DNA from 3 places in the Niveibacterium sp. COAC-50 genome. Region 2 is predicted to be linked to each of the others. Evidence: predicted binding sites of a transcription regulator. Region 2 holds the regulator's gene; each other region holds the start of a gene.
What was found. Region 2 encodes sigma-54, which starts transcription at its own class of promoters, with help from an activator protein. Its sites were predicted from a motif close to TGGCACGCTTNCTGCTNA; they were not measured.

Region 1: a site for sigma-54 is predicted at 4,608-4,625, ahead of HH302_RS17555 (pilin). Genes of this name have one in related genera too.
Region 3: a site for sigma-54 is predicted at 2,677-2,694, ahead of nifB (nitrogenase cofactor biosynthesis protein NifB). Genes of this name have one in related genera too.

What each region holds. Positions count from the first base shown of each region.
Region 1 covers NZ_JABCJM010000005.1:73,630-79,656, reverse strand. Annotated here, with positions in the region: gene HH302_RS17565 (spermidine synthase) at 110-3,133, opposite strand; gene tfpZ (TfpX/TfpZ family type IV pilin accessory protein) at 3,241-3,978, opposite strand; gene HH302_RS17555 (pilin) at 4,050-4,538, opposite strand; gene HH302_RS17550 (pilin) at 4,873-5,361, opposite strand; gene HH302_RS17545 (GspE/PulE family protein) at 5,635-6,027, opposite strand, start outside.
Region 2 covers NZ_JABCJM010000002.1:555,096-561,122, forward strand. Annotated here, with positions in the region: gene recA (recombinase RecA) at 1-171, shown strand, start outside; gene recX (recombination regulator RecX) at 192-641, shown strand; gene lptB (LPS export ABC transporter ATP-binding protein) at 628-1,350, shown strand; gene HH302_RS10050 (RNA polymerase factor sigma-54) at 1,367-2,842, shown strand; gene hpf (ribosome hibernation-promoting factor, HPF/YfiA family) at 2,854-3,177, shown strand; gene ptsN (PTS IIA-like nitrogen regulatory protein PtsN) at 3,295-3,762, shown strand; gene hprK (HPr(Ser) kinase/phosphatase) at 3,749-4,693, shown strand; gene HH302_RS10070 (PsiF family protein) at 4,765-5,229, shown strand; gene cutA (divalent-cation tolerance protein CutA) at 5,342-5,689, shown strand; gene HH302_RS10080 (protein-disulfide reductase DsbD) at 5,701-6,027, shown strand, end outside.
Region 3 covers NZ_JABCJM010000003.1:234,339-240,365, reverse strand. Annotated here, with positions in the region: gene draG (ADP-ribosyl-[dinitrogen reductase] hydrolase) at 1-879, opposite strand, end outside; gene HH302_RS14210 (ferredoxin) at 889-1,134, opposite strand; gene nifB (nitrogenase cofactor biosynthesis protein NifB) at 1,150-2,646, opposite strand; gene trmA (tRNA (uridine(54)-C5)-methyltransferase TrmA) at 2,800-3,891, opposite strand; gene HH302_RS14195 (VOC family protein) at 4,243-4,611, shown strand; gene HH302_RS14190 (helix-turn-helix domain-containing protein) at 4,888-5,703, shown strand; gene HH302_RS14185 (hypothetical protein) at 5,661-6,027, opposite strand, start outside.

The sequences.
Region 1 (6,027 bases), on a different contig from region 2:
GCAATCAATAACACCCGCCTAGCGAGCAACGACGGAGACGATCCAATGTCATCAGAATAGGACGGGCAGCGGCGCCCGCCCATACGCTCGCCCACTCGATCACAACACGCTAGCGCGATATGCTCTCGATGTTTCCTACATCCATTTCGGACTTTGAATACGCAACCAGCGCCGTTACCGGAATGCTGTTGTATTTCATTTTCCCCAACTTCCGGAACCCGGCAGTTACCTCTTCAGCAAACTGGGTCTTTCGCCCCAACTCACGCAGAGCCTTCGCTCTGACCAGTATCAGAAGTTCAATCCGTTCCGGTGATGCAAGTCGACCAGCCCCGTCTGCAGCACTCAACGCATCCGAAAGCGCCAGAACTCGCTCGGATTGGTCTCTCAGTGCCGCATCCAATAACGCCCACCACTGCTGTAAGGCCGGATCTTGTGTAATGCACGCGTTCTTCGCCAAAGTGCGCCAGAATACGGGCCGCTCGCTTGTATTGAGCGAGAAAAATGCCGCCGAAGCCAGATCAACCATGCTCGACTCAAGCGCCACAATATCGTTCGCGCCCAACGGGCAGGAACTGGCGGTCAGCGCAAACCCACGCAAGGCGGGAAACAGGTCGAATCCGGACAGCGCGGGGTCCTGAACAGCGCGTCCATTCATAGCAGACGTCAGCAGGGCGCGCGACGCGTGAAAGCGCTCGGATAATGGCGGACGCGGCAAATCGTCAAGCGACTCCGCTTTCAATAACGATGTCGCGCGAACGCCCAGCACTTCCGCGACCGGCACTTTTGAAAAACGCAGCGAGAGAATCCCGTCAGCATCCTGTTTCATAAAGCGACTTCTAGCCGCCCCCTGATCCAAAACCGGGAAGTAGTCGGAATTCTTGGCCACATTAAACTGATCGAAGAAGGGCTGAAGTTCGAGCTTCGCTCCGACTTTCCGCACCGCCCATTCGTCGACGAATTGCACGCCAGCCGTCTCCGCGACCTCCAGGACTTCCCGTCTAGAGAGGACTGATGCGTTCGGACCAGAAACACGCCCGCTTGAAGTCGCTACCACAATCAGGTCACCCTGCGACGACTGATAAATAACGTAGTCCGAAAACTGAGAGCCAAGAGCTTTCATCACCGAAGCAACGAGCGGCAACTCGAGCTCGTAGGTGTGCAACCACTGAACAAATAGCCCGCCCTCGTTAAGGTGCGTTCGAACGCGCCGATAGAACTCATCGGTAAAGAGACCTGCAACCCCTGAGACCCAAGGATTGGATGGCTCGGAGACAATAAGGTCATATTTTCCAGCTGATCGAGCAAAGTAGGCCTTTGCATCGTCAATCACAATGTGGCTGCGGCTATCCGAATAGACCCGATCATTAAGCGGAGAGAACTTCCGCGCCCCTTCAACGATCGCGGGTTCAATCTCAACGGTATCCACACGCTGCAGCACTGGTGACGCAAGCAGTACTGAGCTTGATATTCCAGAGCCAAAACCGATTACGGCTGCGGTCTTGGCTGAAGGGAAATGCAAAGGCCCAGCCAAACCCATCATTACCATCGTTGGATAGTCCTGAGCCTGTCGCGGTTGCTTCTTTCCCGGAAAAGCCGCTGCGTCTGGCTTACCGTTGGTCATAATCGTCACCAGGCCATCGGGATACTTGGTGACTGCAATCGTCGCAGACTTCCCGTCACGGAAGAACGTAACATCAGCTGTTGAACCGAGAGTCGCCCTGCCGTAGCGAAACACCCCTGAAGCTGCTTTCTTCTGGTCGATTTCGCTGAATCCACCGACCAACGCCACCGCCAACATTCCCGTAGCGCCGACAAGAATCGTGGAAATCCTTCGCTTCCGGTCGGCCGTTCCGCACGCGAAGAAAAGAACCAGACCAAGGACCACATCAAGCGCTGCGGCGAAGACGAGGCTCCCCTTTACACCGATGAGCGGCAAACCGATATGGACAACCAGCCCAACGCCGATGATGGCCCCGATCGTATTTGCGGCATATACGCGCCCAATATATGACTCGCCAGCACCGGAGCGGATCAATACATGAGTAATAAGCGGCAGAGTCATCCCCGCGGCAATTGTCGCGGGCAGCATCACCGCCATCGCTAGCAGGGCACCGCCAAAGTTGAAAAGCGCGTACCCCTGGAGCGTTGGCGTTAGTGCAGCCATCAGAAAGCTCATGGCCCCAAACAGGCGGTCGTAGACAGGCAAGGTCAACGCAGCGCATACACCCATCACGACCTGAACGTATGCCAGGACAAGCAATGGGCGACGAATCGACTCGATCCGATTTCTGATCAAGTATCCACCTACCGCCAAACCAAAGAGAAAACTGGCAAGCATCAACTCAAATGCATGGGTCGACGACCCAAGCACCAGATTGAGCATGCGAATCCAGACTACCTCATAGAAAAAGGACGACAAACCTGTTAGCGCAGCCACTAACAAAAGGAGGCGAATCGGAGTCGAACCACGCTCTTCGCTCGACTGAACAAAGTTGTCCGCCACCGGCACTGACTTCGATATACCGTAAACAGCAATCGCCAAGACAATGTTGCCAATTCCTGCGGTCAGCAAGCTCCCGGGAAGCCCGACAGCGGGCACCAGCAGGAAGGCGCTCAGCAAGACGCCGACAACGCCCCCGAGAGTATTCTGCGCATAAAGCAATGCAAGAGGACGGCCAACGGCACCGTCGGCCAAACGCAGGTATCCCGCTGTCATCAGCGGAAATGTCGCCCCGAGCAAAATGGACTGGGGCAGAATCAGGGCTGCGGATAGCCCCCACTGGGCATAACACAGCGAGTCCGCACTGCAAGTCGCTGGAATCAAGACCGCATAAGCCCAATCGGTCGCGACGACAAACACACCATGAAAGACTAACGCCAGCACGCCAATGGCCAGCTCCACCAAGGCATACCATCGCAGCGGGTTCGATAGCCGCTCAGTAAAGTAGCCTGCCGCCCACGCACCGAGTGCCATGCCGCCTATAAATACGACCAGAACCAGCGTTTGTGCGTATGCGGCGTGCCCAAGAAATAGCTTCAAATAATGCGGCCAAATCGATTCGTAGATCAAGCCGCATACACCCGAGAACAAGAACAGCACTACGAGCACATGGCGTCTAACGGTCGGAATCATGATTCAGTCTTTACAGTTGGAAGCACGGAGCATTGACGAAAAATAAGTGTGGGGCGTTTGGAAAATCCGGCCAAAAGTACATGCAAGCCGGATCGCGACGCTCGATACTACCAAGGCCTGAGATCAACCACGGCGACGACTTTCCCGCTTTCTCGTTGCACCAGCACGGTCATGTGGCGAGATTTAGCCATCATCGGCAGGTAAGCGTTTGCAGCGGGCCAAGAACGAAGGGTGTCACTAACCTCCTTCGCTGCGTTGAATTGCGTAAGCCGCGAAAGCGGCTGCGCTTGGCGGCGGATCTGCTCGGCAGCCCTCTCAAGTGGTTGATAGAGTTCGGGCCTCTGCGGCAGATCAACCCCCCCAACCACCGCGTCGAACAACAAGCGGTCATGTTCCGCATTATCGCTGGGCGCACGCTGTGAAACCCAGCGCGGCCCCAGCCACGATTGGCGTCTGTAATCAGGGTTCGCCTCGGACAGCTTCCGCTCATCGACATTGAAAGACTGAATGAGATCGAAACGCCCTGCGTTGTACACCAGCCACACCGGCCGGCCGCTAGCAAGGCTCGCGATTCCATAGCCAAACGCAGCAACCTGCAATACCACGATCACCAAAAGATCAAGCCACAGAAGACGTTTGCCGGGTTTATAGACAATCAAAGTCAATAACGGCCCCAGCGTCACATCGACGGCGAGCAATATCAAATAGATCGATGTCACGCCGACCGCGGACTGCAGCGGCGACGGATACCAGATTTGAAAAACCACTATCAGCGAACACAAGGCGACAGCAGTCGACCCTGAAAGATGCGCCAGAAAAACGCGTACGCGCGGAACTATCGTCATTCTGAAACTTTAACGCCAAAAAAAAGAGACCGCAAAGCGGTCTCTTTTTTGGGCCCTCTTAAGTCTGAATATCAGAGGCCGCCAAGAACCTTCTGACGGCACGGGGCCGGGAAGAACTTGTAGTCGGTCGTTGCAGCATCCGTACCGCAGGACCAGCCTTGAATCGCGTCGGTCGCTGCTGCCATAGCCTTGGTGCGGGCAGCATCAGTGGTCGGCTGCAGGATGATGACTTTAGTATTCGCGCCCGTAGCCACATTCTGGATTGCGCCGGACGTAATCTTGCCAGTAGTGCTGTCCACAGCCAAACCAGCAGCCATGTACTTGGTAGTAACCTTACTGCTGCAACCGGCGGCATCAGCATCGGCAGGGAACTGCGAGTTTGCTTGAATGAACTCGGACACGCCGTTTTTACATGCATCCAGTTGCAGCATAACTTCGGTCACCTTCGAGCGAGCAGTGTAGTCTTGGTACGCAGGCAGAGCCACCGCCGCCAAAATGCCGATGATCGCAACCACAATCATCAGTTCGATAAGAGTAAAACCGCGCTGCATCGTCTTCATAGCAATCTCCTGTCTCAATGGTTTCGGCGTAGCGATCAACTCTGCTGATCACATCCGCACAAACCCTTTTTAGCACATCCCGTGCCAACCGCCTGACGAAACACAACAACTTGTTTTTATTGGAAAAAATCAGAAAAGAATCAAGATTAGTCAGCGCAAGGTGCCGATTTTCGTCATTCATCGGCTCAATCGCGACACCCCCATGCCATCTGCACATCAAAACAACGCCCAATCTGGACTGGGTCGCTAGCGCTGATTCGTCAAGGTGAGTGGCGCCCGCCGCGCGAACACGACTCACCTGATCTCTACCGACTAGGTTGATATCAGAACGGTATTAGAGCCCGCCAAGGACCTTCTGGCGGCAGGGAGCCGGGAAGAACTTGTAGTCAGTCGTTGCCGCGTCCGTACCGCAGGACCACCCTTGAATCGCATCGGTCGCAGCGGCCATCGCCTTCGTGCGCGCAGCATCAGTGGTCGGCTGAAGAATAAGAACCTTAGTGTCCGCACCTGTCGCGACGCTCTGAATTGCTCCAGAGGTGATCTTGCCGGTGGCGCTGTCTACTGCCAAGCCGGCGGCCATGTACTTGGTGGTCACTTTGCTGCTGCAGCCGGCAGCGTCCGCATCGGCAGGAAATTGCGAGTTCGCCTGGATGAACTCCGACACACCGTTCTTGCAAGCATCAAGCTGCAGCATGACCTCAGTCACTTTCGAGCGCGCAGTGTAATCCTGATACGCGGGTAGAGCGACGGCAGCCAAAATTCCGATGATCGCAACGACGATCATCAGTTCGATCAGTGTAAAACCGCGTTGAAGTGACTTCATGACTTTCTCCAGGGAACTGTTTGAGCGGGCGGAATGCCCACACCACCAGCACAACGCATTTGTCATGCCAGAACCCGGTTTCGTCACAAGTCATTGTTTATAAGAGAGCTATTTGACAACGCGCACCTAGAGAGCACATGCGGATTGTCAAATTTCGTCACATCGCAGCCGCTTTAGGTCAACCCGAACTCCGCTGCAACTGCTAGCCCCCCCTCGGAGCAGACGCACGTCTGAGCGGGGGCAGTCAAGCAACGAAGGCGATCCGATCAACTCCTAACGAATGCACACCTTCCGCACCTGCTTCATGTCCGTCACACCCTGCAGCACCTTCTCGATGCCGTCCTGTCGCAGCGTGCGCATCCCGTCAGCAAGCGCCGCCGTAACCAGCTCCGAAACGGGTGCTCGGACCTGCACGAGGTGTTTGACCTCGGCAGAGCCGACCATCATTTCGTGCAGGCCGACGCGGCCCTTGTAGCCGTCAGAGCAGTGTTCGCAGCCTTTCGCCCGGTAGAGCAGCAGTTGCCCCTCGTGGCCGAACTGCACTCTCCATTCTGCGAGTAGCGCTGCCTCGGCGGCCGCCGGATCTGCCTGGAATTCAGGCGTCTGGCGCATATCTTCGCAATACTCGGCGATCAAGGCCGCTACCTCGTCGTCGTCCGGGTGGTA
Region 2 (6,027 bases):
GACAAGTCCGGCGCGTGGTACGCATACAACGGCGAGAAGATCGGCCAGGGCAAGGACAACGCGCGCGAATTCCTGCGCTCGCACCCGGAAACCGCACGCGAAATCGAGAACAAGATCCGCGTACAACTGGGCCTACCTGAACTGCCGGCTGGGGAAGCCGCCGCGGCCTGAACCGACGAGGCACATTGGCGATGAGCGGCGACGAGCTGAAGGCCCGCGCGCTCCGAACGCTGGCGCAGCGCGAACACAGCCGGGCCGAGTTGGCGCGCAAGCTGGCCGCGCACGGTGAGCCGGACGCGGTCGAAGCGGTACTCGACCGGATGAGCGAACTGGGCCTGCTGTCCGACAGCCGCTTTGCCGAAAGTTACGTGCGCAGCCGTGCCGGCCGGCTCGGCCAGCGACGCATCCAGCATGAACTCGCACAGCGCGGCGTGGATCCGGAAACGATCTCCGAAGCGCTGGCGAGTGAGTTGGGCGAGACAGAACTGGAGCGCGCCCGTGCAGTGTGGGCGCGCAAGTTCGGCAGTACGCCGGGCGATGCAAAGGAATGGGCGCGCCAGGCGCGCTTTCTGACCGCCCGCGGATTTTCCGCGGAGGTCGTAAGAAAAGTGTTGAAAGAGCCGTTCGATGAGTCTGCTTAAGGTAGGCGGTCTATCCAAGCGCTACAAGGCACGCACTGTCGTGCGCGATGTCGGCTTCGAAGTCGGCAGCGGTGAGGTGGTCGGCCTGCTCGGCCCCAACGGCGCCGGCAAGACGACCTGTTTCTACATGATCGTTGGCTTGGTGCGTGCCGACGGCGGCACGATCACCCTCGACGACAAGGAAATCACCCACCTGCCGATCCACAAGCGGGCGCATCTGGGCTTGTCCTACCTGCCGCAGGAAAACTCGGTATTCCGCAAGCTCACGGTGGCCGAGAACATCCTCGCAGTGCTCGAACTGCAGAAGCTGCCGAAGGACAAACTCACCGCGCGGCTCGATGAGCTGCTGGGCGAGTTGGGCATCACGCACTTGCGCGATGCAACCGCGATGTCCCTCTCGGGCGGCGAGCGGCGGCGGGTTGAAATTGCCCGCGCGCTGGCCACCAACCCGCAGGTGATCCTGCTCGACGAACCCTTCGCCGGCGTCGACCCGATCGCGGTGATCGATATCCAGAAGATCATCCGCTTCCTGAAGGATCGCAACATCGGCGTGCTGATCACCGATCACAACGTGCGCGAGACGCTGGGCATCTGCGACCGCGCTTACATCATCACCGAAGGGGTGGTGCTCGCCAGCGGCCGCCCCGACGAAATCGTCCAGAACGACAAGGTTCGCGAGGTTTACCTCGGCGAGCATTTCCGACTCTGATCGCGCAACCCCCACGATGAAGCCCTCGCTCCAGCTCCGCATCTCCCAGCAGCTCGCGCTGACCCCGCAGCTGCAACAGTCGATCAAGCTGCTGCAGCTATCGACACTGGAGCTCAACAGCGAAATCGAGCGCATGCTGCTCGAGAACCCCTTGCTCGAACGCGAAGACGCCGAGTCGGACCCGGAAGCCTGGGGGCAATCCGCCACCGCGCCGAGCGGCGACGAACGCACCGACACCGCCAACGATGCGGCGGCCGAAGCGGCCGAGACCTCGCCCGAACCAAGCGAGCCGAGCTTCGACGATGCCGGCAGCTATGACGACGGCCCCACCGAGTGGTCCGGCGAAGGCGGCGGCAGCGGCAGCGGCAATCGCGACGATGACGACGAGACGGATTTCCAGGAATTCCGTGCTGCGCAGACGAGCCTGCGCGACCACCTGGATGAACAAGTTGCCCTAATGCCGCTGTCGGACCGCGATCGCGCGCTGCTGCGCTTCATGATCGAAGCGCTCGACGACGATGGCTATCTGACCCAGCCGCTCGACGAACTGCTGGAGCTGTTGCCGTCCGAGTTTGAAGTTGACGTCGACGAGCTGCAGATCGCCCTCGCGCACCTGCAGAACCTCGATCCGCCGGGCATCGGCGCACGCTCGCCAGGCGAATGCCTGAAGCTGCAATTGCGCCTGCTGCCTGAGAGCGCTGCGCGTGAAGCCGCGATCATCATCGTCGAGCAGCATCTGGAGCTGCTGGCCGCGCGGGATTTCGTGCGACTCAAGCGGCATCTGGGTTGCAGCGACGAAACCCTGCGCGAGGCGCACCAGCTCGTTTGCAGCCTCGATCCGCGCCCCGGTGCGCGGTTTGCCGCAATCGAGACGCGATATGTGATCCCGGATGTGATCGTGCGCAAGGTGCGCGGCCACTGGAGTGCGACACTGAACCCGGACGCGATGCCCAAGCTGCGGATCAACCAGCTCTACGCCGGAATCCTGCAGCAGAACCGCGGCTCGGCCGGATCACTGGCCGGGCAGTTGCAGGAGGCACGCTGGATGATCAAGAACGTGCAGCAACGGTTTGACACGATCCTGCGGGTATCCCAGGCAATCGTTGACCGCCAGCGGCAGTTCTTCGATTATGGGGACGTGGCAATGCGTCCGCTGACACTGCGCGAAATCGCAGAGCAGCTTGATCTGCATGAGTCGACGATCTCTCGGGTGACCACGCAGAAGTACATGGCCACGCCAAGAGGTATCCTTGAACTGAAGTATTTTTTCGGCAGCCACGTCGCCACGGATTCTGGCGGCGCGTGTTCAGCTACGGCGATTCGTGCGCTGATTCGCCAGCTGGTCGCGGCAGAGGATCGCAAAAAACCGCTATCCGATGCGCGGATTGCCGAGCTTCTCGGCCAGCAGGGGATTGTCGTTGCGCGGCGTACCATCGCAAAGTACCGCGAGTCGCTCAACATCCCGCCGGTCAGCCAGCGCAAGATGATCTGAGAGGATAAATCATGAACCTGAACATCACCGGACACCATCTCGAAGTTACCGCCGCGCTCCGCGACTACGTAACATCGAAACTGGATCGCGTGATTCGCCACTTCGATCACGTCACGAGCGTTAACGTGATCCTGTCGGTGGAAAAGCTGAAGCAAAAGGCGGAAGTGACGGTACATGTACGCGGCAAGGACATTTTCGTCGAGAGCATTGACGAAGATTTGTATGCCGCAATCGACGCCATGACGGACAAACTGGACAGGCAGGTTCTCAAGCACAAGGAAAAGTCCTACGATCACGGCCACGAGGCGCACAAGCGCCAATCTGCAGAATCGTAATCACGGTCGCTCTAGTGAATCCCGGCGCGTAAGCTTGCGGAAAGCCCCCGCGCCGAACATGAGCTGACCCCGGATCTGCGCGCCTTCGGGCGCGCAGTGCATTTCTGAACCCCAAGCATGAATCTCATCGCCCCGCTGCTGCCGCCGTCCAATGTGCTCGTCGATCTTGAGGCGAGCAGCAAGAAGCGCGTCTTCGAACAGGCTGGCCTGCTCTTCGAAAACCATCAGGGACTCGCGCGCAGCGCCGTCTACGACGCACTTTTCACGCGTGAAAAGCTCGGCTCCACCGGCCTTGGACAAGGCATTGCGATTCCGCACGGCCGTATCAAGGGCCTGCGCGACGCCGTCGGTGCCTTCATCCGCCTTGCGCAGCCCGTGCCATTCGAGGCCCCGGACGGCAAGCCGGTGAATCTGATGTTCGTGCTGCTGGTGCCGGAAAGCGCCACCGAGCACCACCTGCGACTGCTATCGGAGCTCGCACAGATGTTCTCCGACCGCAGCTTCCGCGATGCACTGGCGCAGGCCAGTGATGCGTCCGAGGCCCACACCCTGTTCGTGAACTGGAACCCGAATGCGGCGAACTAGCGTCGCCCGGATCTACGAGGACAACCGCGACCGGCTCGGCCTGAGCCATCTCGCCGGCCCGCTCGATGTCGAGGTTCAGGTTCCAAATGAGAAAGTGTGGCCAGCCGAGCTGGTAGGCCACCTCAACATCATCCACCCGAACCGCATTCAGGTGATGGGCGAGGCGGAGCTGGGCTGGATTCGTCGCCAGGCACGCGACAAGGTACAGCATCAGCTGGAGAGCATCTTGCTGGCGCACCCGCCAGCGATGATCGTGGCGGACGGATGTGAAGTGCCGCCGCTGATCCAGAGTGCGTTCGAAAGCGCACGCGTCGCAATGTTCACAACCTCGGCCGAGACGGCCCGCGTGATCGATTCGCTGCGCACCTATCTTGCGCGCAACCTTGCCGAGAAGACCTCGCTGCACGGCGTGTTCATGGATGTGCTCGGGCTCGGCGTGCTGATCACCGGCGATTCCGGTGCCGGCAAATCCGAGCTTGCGCTCGAACTGATCTCGCGCGGTCACGGTCTCGTCGCGGACGACGTGGTCGAAGTCTCGCGCATCGCGCCCGGTGTGCTGGAAGGGCGCTGCCCGCCAATGTTGAAGGACTTCCTGGAAGTCCGTGGTCTCGGCATCCTGAACATCCGCACGATCTTCGGCGAAACCGCATGCCGCCGGAAGATGAAGCTCAAGCTGGTGGTACATCTGCATCGCCAGATCCGCGGCGAAAGCGCGCAGATGCCACGCCTGCCGCTGGAAGACGATATGCAGGATATCGTCGGTGTACCAACCCGCCGCGTCACCCTGCCGGTTGCCGCCGGCCGCAACCTTGCGGTGTTGCTGGAAGCGGCGGTGCGAAATACCATTCTTCAGTTACGTGGCATAGACTCGATGCAGGAATTCGTTGATCGCCAACGCTCTGCGCTGGATCTCGACGAAGAAGACCTGTAGCCCGAACGCCCGCATCTCCTTCCGCCACATCGGTGGCGGCTCTACCCCAATCTCTCCTCCGGAGGCCTAGCATGAATAAGCTTGTGATCTTGGCTGCAGCTCTGGCCGCGCAGTTCGCCCTGCTCCCCGCCCACGCCGCCGACGAGGCGAAAAAGCCGACTGCGCAGCAGGAAAAGATGAAGGTCTGCAACGAGAAGGCGACCGGCATGAAGGGCGATGAGCGCAAGAAGTTCATGAGCGACTGTCTGAGCGCCAAGCCCGCCGCCGCCGAAGCGGATGCCAAGGCACCCAGCGCCCAGCAGGACAAGATGAAGGTTTGCAATGAAAAGGCGACGGGCATGAAGGGCGATGAACGCAAGAAGTTCATGAGCGACTGCCTCAGCGCCAAACCCGCTGCCGCGCCCGCCGCCGATGCGAAAGCGGACGCCAAGTCCAGCACCTCGCAGCAAGACAAGATGAAAGTCTGCAACGAAAAGGCAACCGGCAAGACGGGTGACGACCGCAAGAAGTTCATGAGCGAATGCCTTAAGGGTTGAACCCTCGCCGCTGCGACCAAACCCCGCCCTTAGGCGGGGTTTTTGTTTGGAGCCAAGGTGCGGCTGGCCGCTGCCGCTAGAATTCAGAGGCGGAGTCCTCAGGGGTAAGGCCATGACAGAGCCTGTGCTGATCGTGATGTGCAACTTTCCTGACGCGGCGACGGCAGAACGCATCGCGCAGCGTCTTGTGGAACGTCGGCTCGCCGCCTGCGTCAACATCCTTGCGCCGATTCGTTCGATCTATCGCTGGCAAGGCGCCGTCGAACAGGCGGAGGAAGTGCCGGCCCTGATCAAGACCGCCGCATCCCGCTACGCGGCGCTCGAAGCGACGTTGCTGGCCGAGCACCCCTATGAGGTGCCAGAGATTCTCGCAGTTGAAGCAAATCGCGGCGCCGCGGCCTACCTGCAATGGGTGGTCGCGATGACCGAACCTGACGAACAATTGCCCGACGGGCTCTAGAAACACGACCGATGAAGTTCCTGATCTCGCTGTTGCTTTGCTGCCTCACAACAAGCGCCCTTGCGGCGCCGGAATTGCTGGAACCCGAGAAGGCGTTCGGCGTCACGGCCGAAGCCAAGGACTCGAAGACGATTTCGCTGCATTTTGCGATCGAGAAGGGTTACTACCTCTACAAGCATCGGTTCGCATTCGAGCCCAAGGACGCTACCTTGACGCTCGCACCCGCCAGCTACCCTGCCGGCGAGCGAAAGCAGGACGAGTTCTTCGGCGAAGTGGAGATTTTCCGCGGCGACCTCGCAGTCTCGGTGCCCGTTGCGTCCGGAGCGCTCGGCAACGGA
Region 3 (6,027 bases), on a different contig from region 2:
CGATAGCCAGTGGAGTGGCAGGGCGGATTCGCCGTACATGGCGCCGAGTATCGCGCCGGTGATTGCGCCGGTTGTGTCGGCGTCGCCGCCGCGGTTGACCACGTCGATCAGTGCCGATTCGAAGCTGTCGGTGATGTCGATCGACTGGAGAACGACGCGCATGGTGTCGACGATGTAGCCGGTGGGGTTGCTTTGCGGTTTTGCTCGGAAGTGGAAGCTCGGGTACGCCTTTACCAGGGCGTGGGCGAGTGCGATGACGCCGCGTATGCCGTGCCCGAGTATCCCTGCCTGGACCATGCCGACTACGAACAGCGTTGCGGCATCGGTCAGCGGGTTGTGGTGCGTGACACGCGCTTGCGAAAGAGCGATTCGGCGGATCGTTTCGGGTGGCGCGCCAAGCAGAGCGATCGCTATCGGTGCGCAGCGCATCGTGGCGCCGTTGCCCGCATCGTCGGACGGGGGGACACAGGCTTCGCCGGTTCTTCGAAACCGCATCACACCGCGACGCACCGTGTTGCCGATGTCGACCGGCTTGCTGCGCATCCAGGCATCAAAGGCGCGCGCGAAGTCGGCAGGCCCAGGATCGGGCGAGGCGAGAAGCGTCTTGGCGACGGCGAATGCCATCGTGGTGTCGTCCGTCACCTGACCGGGCGGTAGCCGCAGCCAGCCACCACCGCGGATCTGCGCGTGGCAGCCGTACAGGGCGCGAATCTCGCGCGGGGTCATGAATTCCACCGTTGCACCCAGCGCATCGCCAAGTGCGAGGCCGAGCATCGCCCCGCGCGCGTGCTGTCGAATGCGTTGCGCTGACGCGCCGGCTGGCCACACGCATTGCATCGGTGGCATGTCGAGCGGTGAGGGAATTCCGTCGCCAGACATGCTCGCGGCCTAACCGAAGCGCGCGGGCGGTGAAAGCGATCCGGGCGGGTTCAGCGGATCGCCGAGCTCATTCACGATGACGCCTTCGACGGGGCAGATCGCCGCACATTGCGGTGTGGCGTGCGCATCAACGCACTCAGTGCAACGCAGCGGGTCGATCAGGAAGTGCGGTTGCGCTTCGATGATCGCTTGATGCGGGCAGAGTGTGACGCAGGCCCAGCAGTTGACGCAGCCAGCGAAGATCTCAAGTGCCATTGCGGCGAGCTCCGGCTATGCGCGGCGTTGATGCGCGGGCGCGTTGGCGAGTTGGCCGCTTTCGAGCATCGCTTGCCAGACTGCTCTTGCGGCGGACGCCACGTCCTCCATCGCGTGCGATCCGTCGGGGCGGATGCCCGCAGCCTCCAGTTTTACCCAAGGCTCGATACCGATACGCGAGCAGAGCATGACCTCGCAGTCAGCGAGCGAGGCCAGGGTTCGGGCGAGGGTGTTGTCCGCCTCGCCGCAGTCCGCCTCACCACCGCAGTACTGGGCGGCGGCACGCGTGCCAAGGGTGTGCACGCTATCGGCCGTGACCTCGAGAATGCGGAAAGACTTCGCATGGCCGAAGTGCGTGTCGATGATCGCGCCGGTGCTGCTGGCGACGGCCATCCGCACCGGGCGACCGGGCGATACAGTGGCGCGGTGTAGTGCAATGACTTGGGCGCTCGCAGCATGGCGCGCAGCGCGCTTTTCGGCCAGTTCGGCGTTGATGGCCGCCCGCAGTGCGATTCGCCGACCCATGGCGGCGTGCTCGTCGATCTGCATTGCCTCGATCTTTTCCAGCGTGAACTCTGCGCCACGGTCTTCGCCCAGCATGCCGACGGCGTCGGCACGGCATTGCTGGCAGTGGCGCATCATATTCATGTCGCCGGCACAGTCGTCCTGCAAGGCCTTCAGCTCCTGCGGGGTCGGGCCGCGCTGGCCGGTGAGACCGAAGTGTGTGCCGTGCGCCGGGTCGGAAATCAGCGGCATCACGTTGTGCAGAAACGCGCCTTTGGCGCGCACCACGCGAGAGACTTCCTTGAGATGTTGATCGTTGATGCCCGGAATCATCACCGAGTTCACCTTAACGAGGATGCCGCGTTCGACAAGCATCTCGAGCCCTTTCTGTTGCTGCGAGATGAGAATTTCCGAGGCTTCCCTGCCGGTGACGCGCCGGTGGTTCCAGAAGATCCATGGGTAGATCTGCGCGCCGATGTCTGGGTCGATGCAGTTGATCGTGATCGTGACGTGATCAACGTGATACGCCGCAATCTGGTCGACGTACCGCGGCAGCATCAGGCCGTTGGTGGAGAGGCATAGCTTCAGATCCGGCGCGCGTTCTGACAGTTCGGCGAATGTGGCGAAGGTGCGCTCGGGGTTGGCCAGCGCGTCGCCCGGGCCGGCAATTCCCAGCACACTCATCTGCGGGATGGCGGCGGCGACCGCGAGCGTCTTCTTCACTGCCTGTGCGGCAGTCAGAACCTCCGAGACGACGCCTGGGCGGGACTCATTGCTGCAGTCGTACTTCCGGTTGCAGTAGTTGCATTGGATGTTGCAGGCGGGGGCCACCGCCACATGCATGCGCGCGAAGTACTTGTGCGCCTCTTCGGAGTAGCAGGGGTGGTCCTGCACGCGTTGCGCAGTGCTGGCATCCAGTTCGTCGATTTGTTGCGTGCTGGAGCCACAGCGGCCGCTGGCGCAACCGCTGATCGGTGCGGTCGGGTTCGAAGTTGAAGGCGTCGGCATGGGGCGCTCCCGAGGATGTCTGTCCCCGGTTCAGCAATTGCCATGCCGATGCGCGCCTGTACCGCGGCGCCTAGCCTTTGGTGGGGCGGGCGCCCCGTTCTGTCGTTTAGCCTACACAGTGCTATGTACGAAACAGCACAGGCGCGGCAGGCGTCAAGCCTTGCGGCTGAGCAGCAGCCCGCACTCGAGATGATGGGTGTAGGGGAACTGGTCAAACACCGCCGCGGCATCGATGCGATGTGTTGCTTGGAGGGCCTCTACGTTGTCGCGCAGGGTTTGCGGGTTGCACGAGATATAGAGGATGCGGTCGAAGCCGGCCGCCATCTTCAACGTGGTGTCATCGAGCCCGCTGCGCGGCGGATCGACGAACAGCGTACTGAAGCGGTAGCTGTCGAGATCAATGTCCTTCAGTCGCCGGAAAGGACGTACACGCGCCAGCGCATCGCTCATTTCATCGCTGGAGAGGCGCGCAAAGGCCACGTTCGTTACGCCGTTGGCTTCCAGGTTGTAGGCCGCCGCACGCACCGAGGACTTGCTCACTTCGGTTGCCAGCACCCGCTCGAAGTGGGGCGCCAGCGCGACCGTGAAATTGCCGTTGCCGCAATACAGTTCCAGCAGATCGCCACCCAGGCCTTTGGCTTGCTGACACGCCCAGCCGAGCATTTGGCGGTTCATACCGCCATTCGGTTGGCTAAAGCTGCCCTCGATCTGCTGGTAGCGCAGCGGGCGGCCGTCTACTTCAAATGCCTCCAACACCCAGTCGCGTTCCAGCACGATCTTCTGCTTGTGGCTGCGTCCGATCAGCATGACCTGCATCTTGGCTGCGAGTTCGCGCGCGGCGGATTCCCAGGCTTCGTCAAGCTTGCGGTGGTAGATCAGCGTGATCAGCATTTCGCCGCTGAGCGTCGAAAGGAAGTTCACCTGGAAGAGCTTGCGCTTGAGCTCCGGCGAGGCGATCACCGCGTCGCGCAAAACTGGCATGGCCTCGCAGATGGCCGCCGACGCGGTCGGGAAGTCTTGCAGCAGCACAGGCTGCTTCGGGTTGTCCGCTTCCCACATCGCGTAGTCCACCCGCTCGCCGTGGTGCCACATGCGGAACTCGGCCCTCATGCGGTAGTGCAGCGGAGCCGATTCAAACACCGCGGGCTCGGGAAGGCCGAAGGCGGCGAAATCGTGTTTGAACTGCTCGACCTTGGGGGCAAGCTGGGTGGCGTAGTGATCGGGGCTGAGGTGGGTCTGAGACATGGCGATGCTTGAAACCGGGGTGGAACGAAGGGCGCAACGATACCGTGTTAAGGCCCACGGCGGGTAAGCCGTTGCTTGTGCGCCCTCGAGGCACGGCTCCTCGTGTGCAGAGCGCTCCATGTAGATCGAAGCCAAGATGCGTCCGCCCGCGCTGGGGATACACGTTGGGAAGTGGCGCCTGTTGTTTTGTGTTGCTTGATTGGCTGTCTCGGGCGTTCGCGATGCGGCGGGCGCATGCAACGAGGGGGCGGTGTGCTGCAATTTGCTTCAGCTTGAAATGCGCCCATCCGTGGACGATTCTTGGAGTCTGCCGGGCGCTGGCTCGGCCACCACGCGGATCAAGGAGGCGCCATGCAAAGAAACCCTGTTGGCTGGTTCGAGATCTATGTGCAGGACATGCCGCGAGCAAAGGGTTTCTACGAAGGCGTGGTCGGCGTCAGACTGCAAGCGCTTGACAGCCCCGGCATGGAGATGTGGGTCTTTCCGATGACAGACGGCCCCGGTGCCTCCGGCGCGCTCGTCAGAATGGAAGGCTGCGTGTCGGCTGGTAACAGCACCTTGGTGTATTTCACCTGTGCGGACTGCGCGGTGGAGGCCGGCCGAGCCGTGGCGCTTGGCGGCAAGGTTTTCAAGGAGAAGTTCTCGATCGGGCAGTACGGCTTCATCGCCCTGGTTTGCGATCCGGACGGCAACATGATCGGACTGCATTCGATGGCCTGAGTGCAACGCCGCGGCGAGCCTGCAGCCTTGACGGAGTACGTCATTCGCGGCTTCCGCGCGTGAATTCCAATCACGAAGGGCGATTTGGCGAGGGTACGCACCCTTCGATTAGCGCCATACAGCCGTCGTGCTGGGCTGGATTGATCAATCTGACCTGCCGCATCGGCGGCTGAGGCGGTTTGCCCGTTCGCACTTCGGGCGACGCAGATCAGTACGCCCGCAGCGCGCTGGCGCAAAATCGGCATGCCGGCTGCCCTAAGACCCGCGCTGAATGCGATGCAACTGATTGACATCCCGATACCGCCGGAGTTTTCCACCTGGCTCGAACGTGTGAGTTGGGTCGAGATTGCGCCTGATGAGCAGATGCCGGTTTTCGCTGGGGCGCGGGTGAATCTGCTATTCGTGGTCGACGGTGAGGTGCGGGTCGACGGGATCGGCGATGCGTGTATGGTGGCTGCGCCGGTGTGCTGGGGGCCAATGCGAAGTGCCGGCGTGGTGCGTTGCGGGAGCGAGGCAGCGCGGGGCTGGCTGGTGAAGCTGGCCGGCGGCGCGGCACCGGCCGTGCTGGGCATCTCTGCCGAGGCGCTCGCTGCCCGCATTCAGCCCTTGAGCGGGCTATGGCCGCACCTGAGCGCAGAGGCGCTGGGCAAGCAGGCGGATCGCGGGCTGGCGACAGTGCTCGCCTGGATCGCAGCCGCGATCGGACGCTGGGAAGACCGCCTGCTCTGGTCGCCAGGCCAATGCCTGCGTGTGATGGGCCTGATCGACTCGACGCCGGTCGCGCAACTGGCGAGCCAACTGGGTATCAGTAAAGCCACGCTCGAGCGGCGGACCTGGGCCGCGTTTGGGCTGCCGCCCAAGGGGCTGGCACGTGTGCAGCGCCTCTATCGCAGCCTGGCGATGATCGACGCTGCGAACGACGCCGACCTTGCCGCGCAGGCGGGCTTCTTCGATCAGTCACATTTCATTGCCGACTTCCGCCAGCTGACCGGCACCACCCCGGCACAGTTCCGGCGCCTTGCCGTCGATCGCCCGCAGCTGCTGAGTCTCTACAACGCGGCGGATTTGACTGGCGGCATCCACGGTGGCTGATTCACGCAGACCTCGCCCCAGGCGATCAACGCGTTTTTCACTTTGACCCAGCGAGAGAGGCTGCCCGTCAGGCCAAGGCCGCCGGTCAGACGCTCCCGCCACAGCGCGATGCGCTCGCCGGCGCTATCAACCAGTTCGGCTTCCACCGTGGCGCCGCCGCTATCGAGCGGATAGAAAACCAGCAAGGCCGAGGCAATGTTCAGAGCGGGGCTGACAGGCGTCAGTTCGCTGATCGTGACATTCAGGGTTGGCGCGCCGTCGCGCGGTGGCTTGAGCGATGCACGAAGCGACGCAGCGAGCGCGTTGCCGATTTCGTCGACCTCG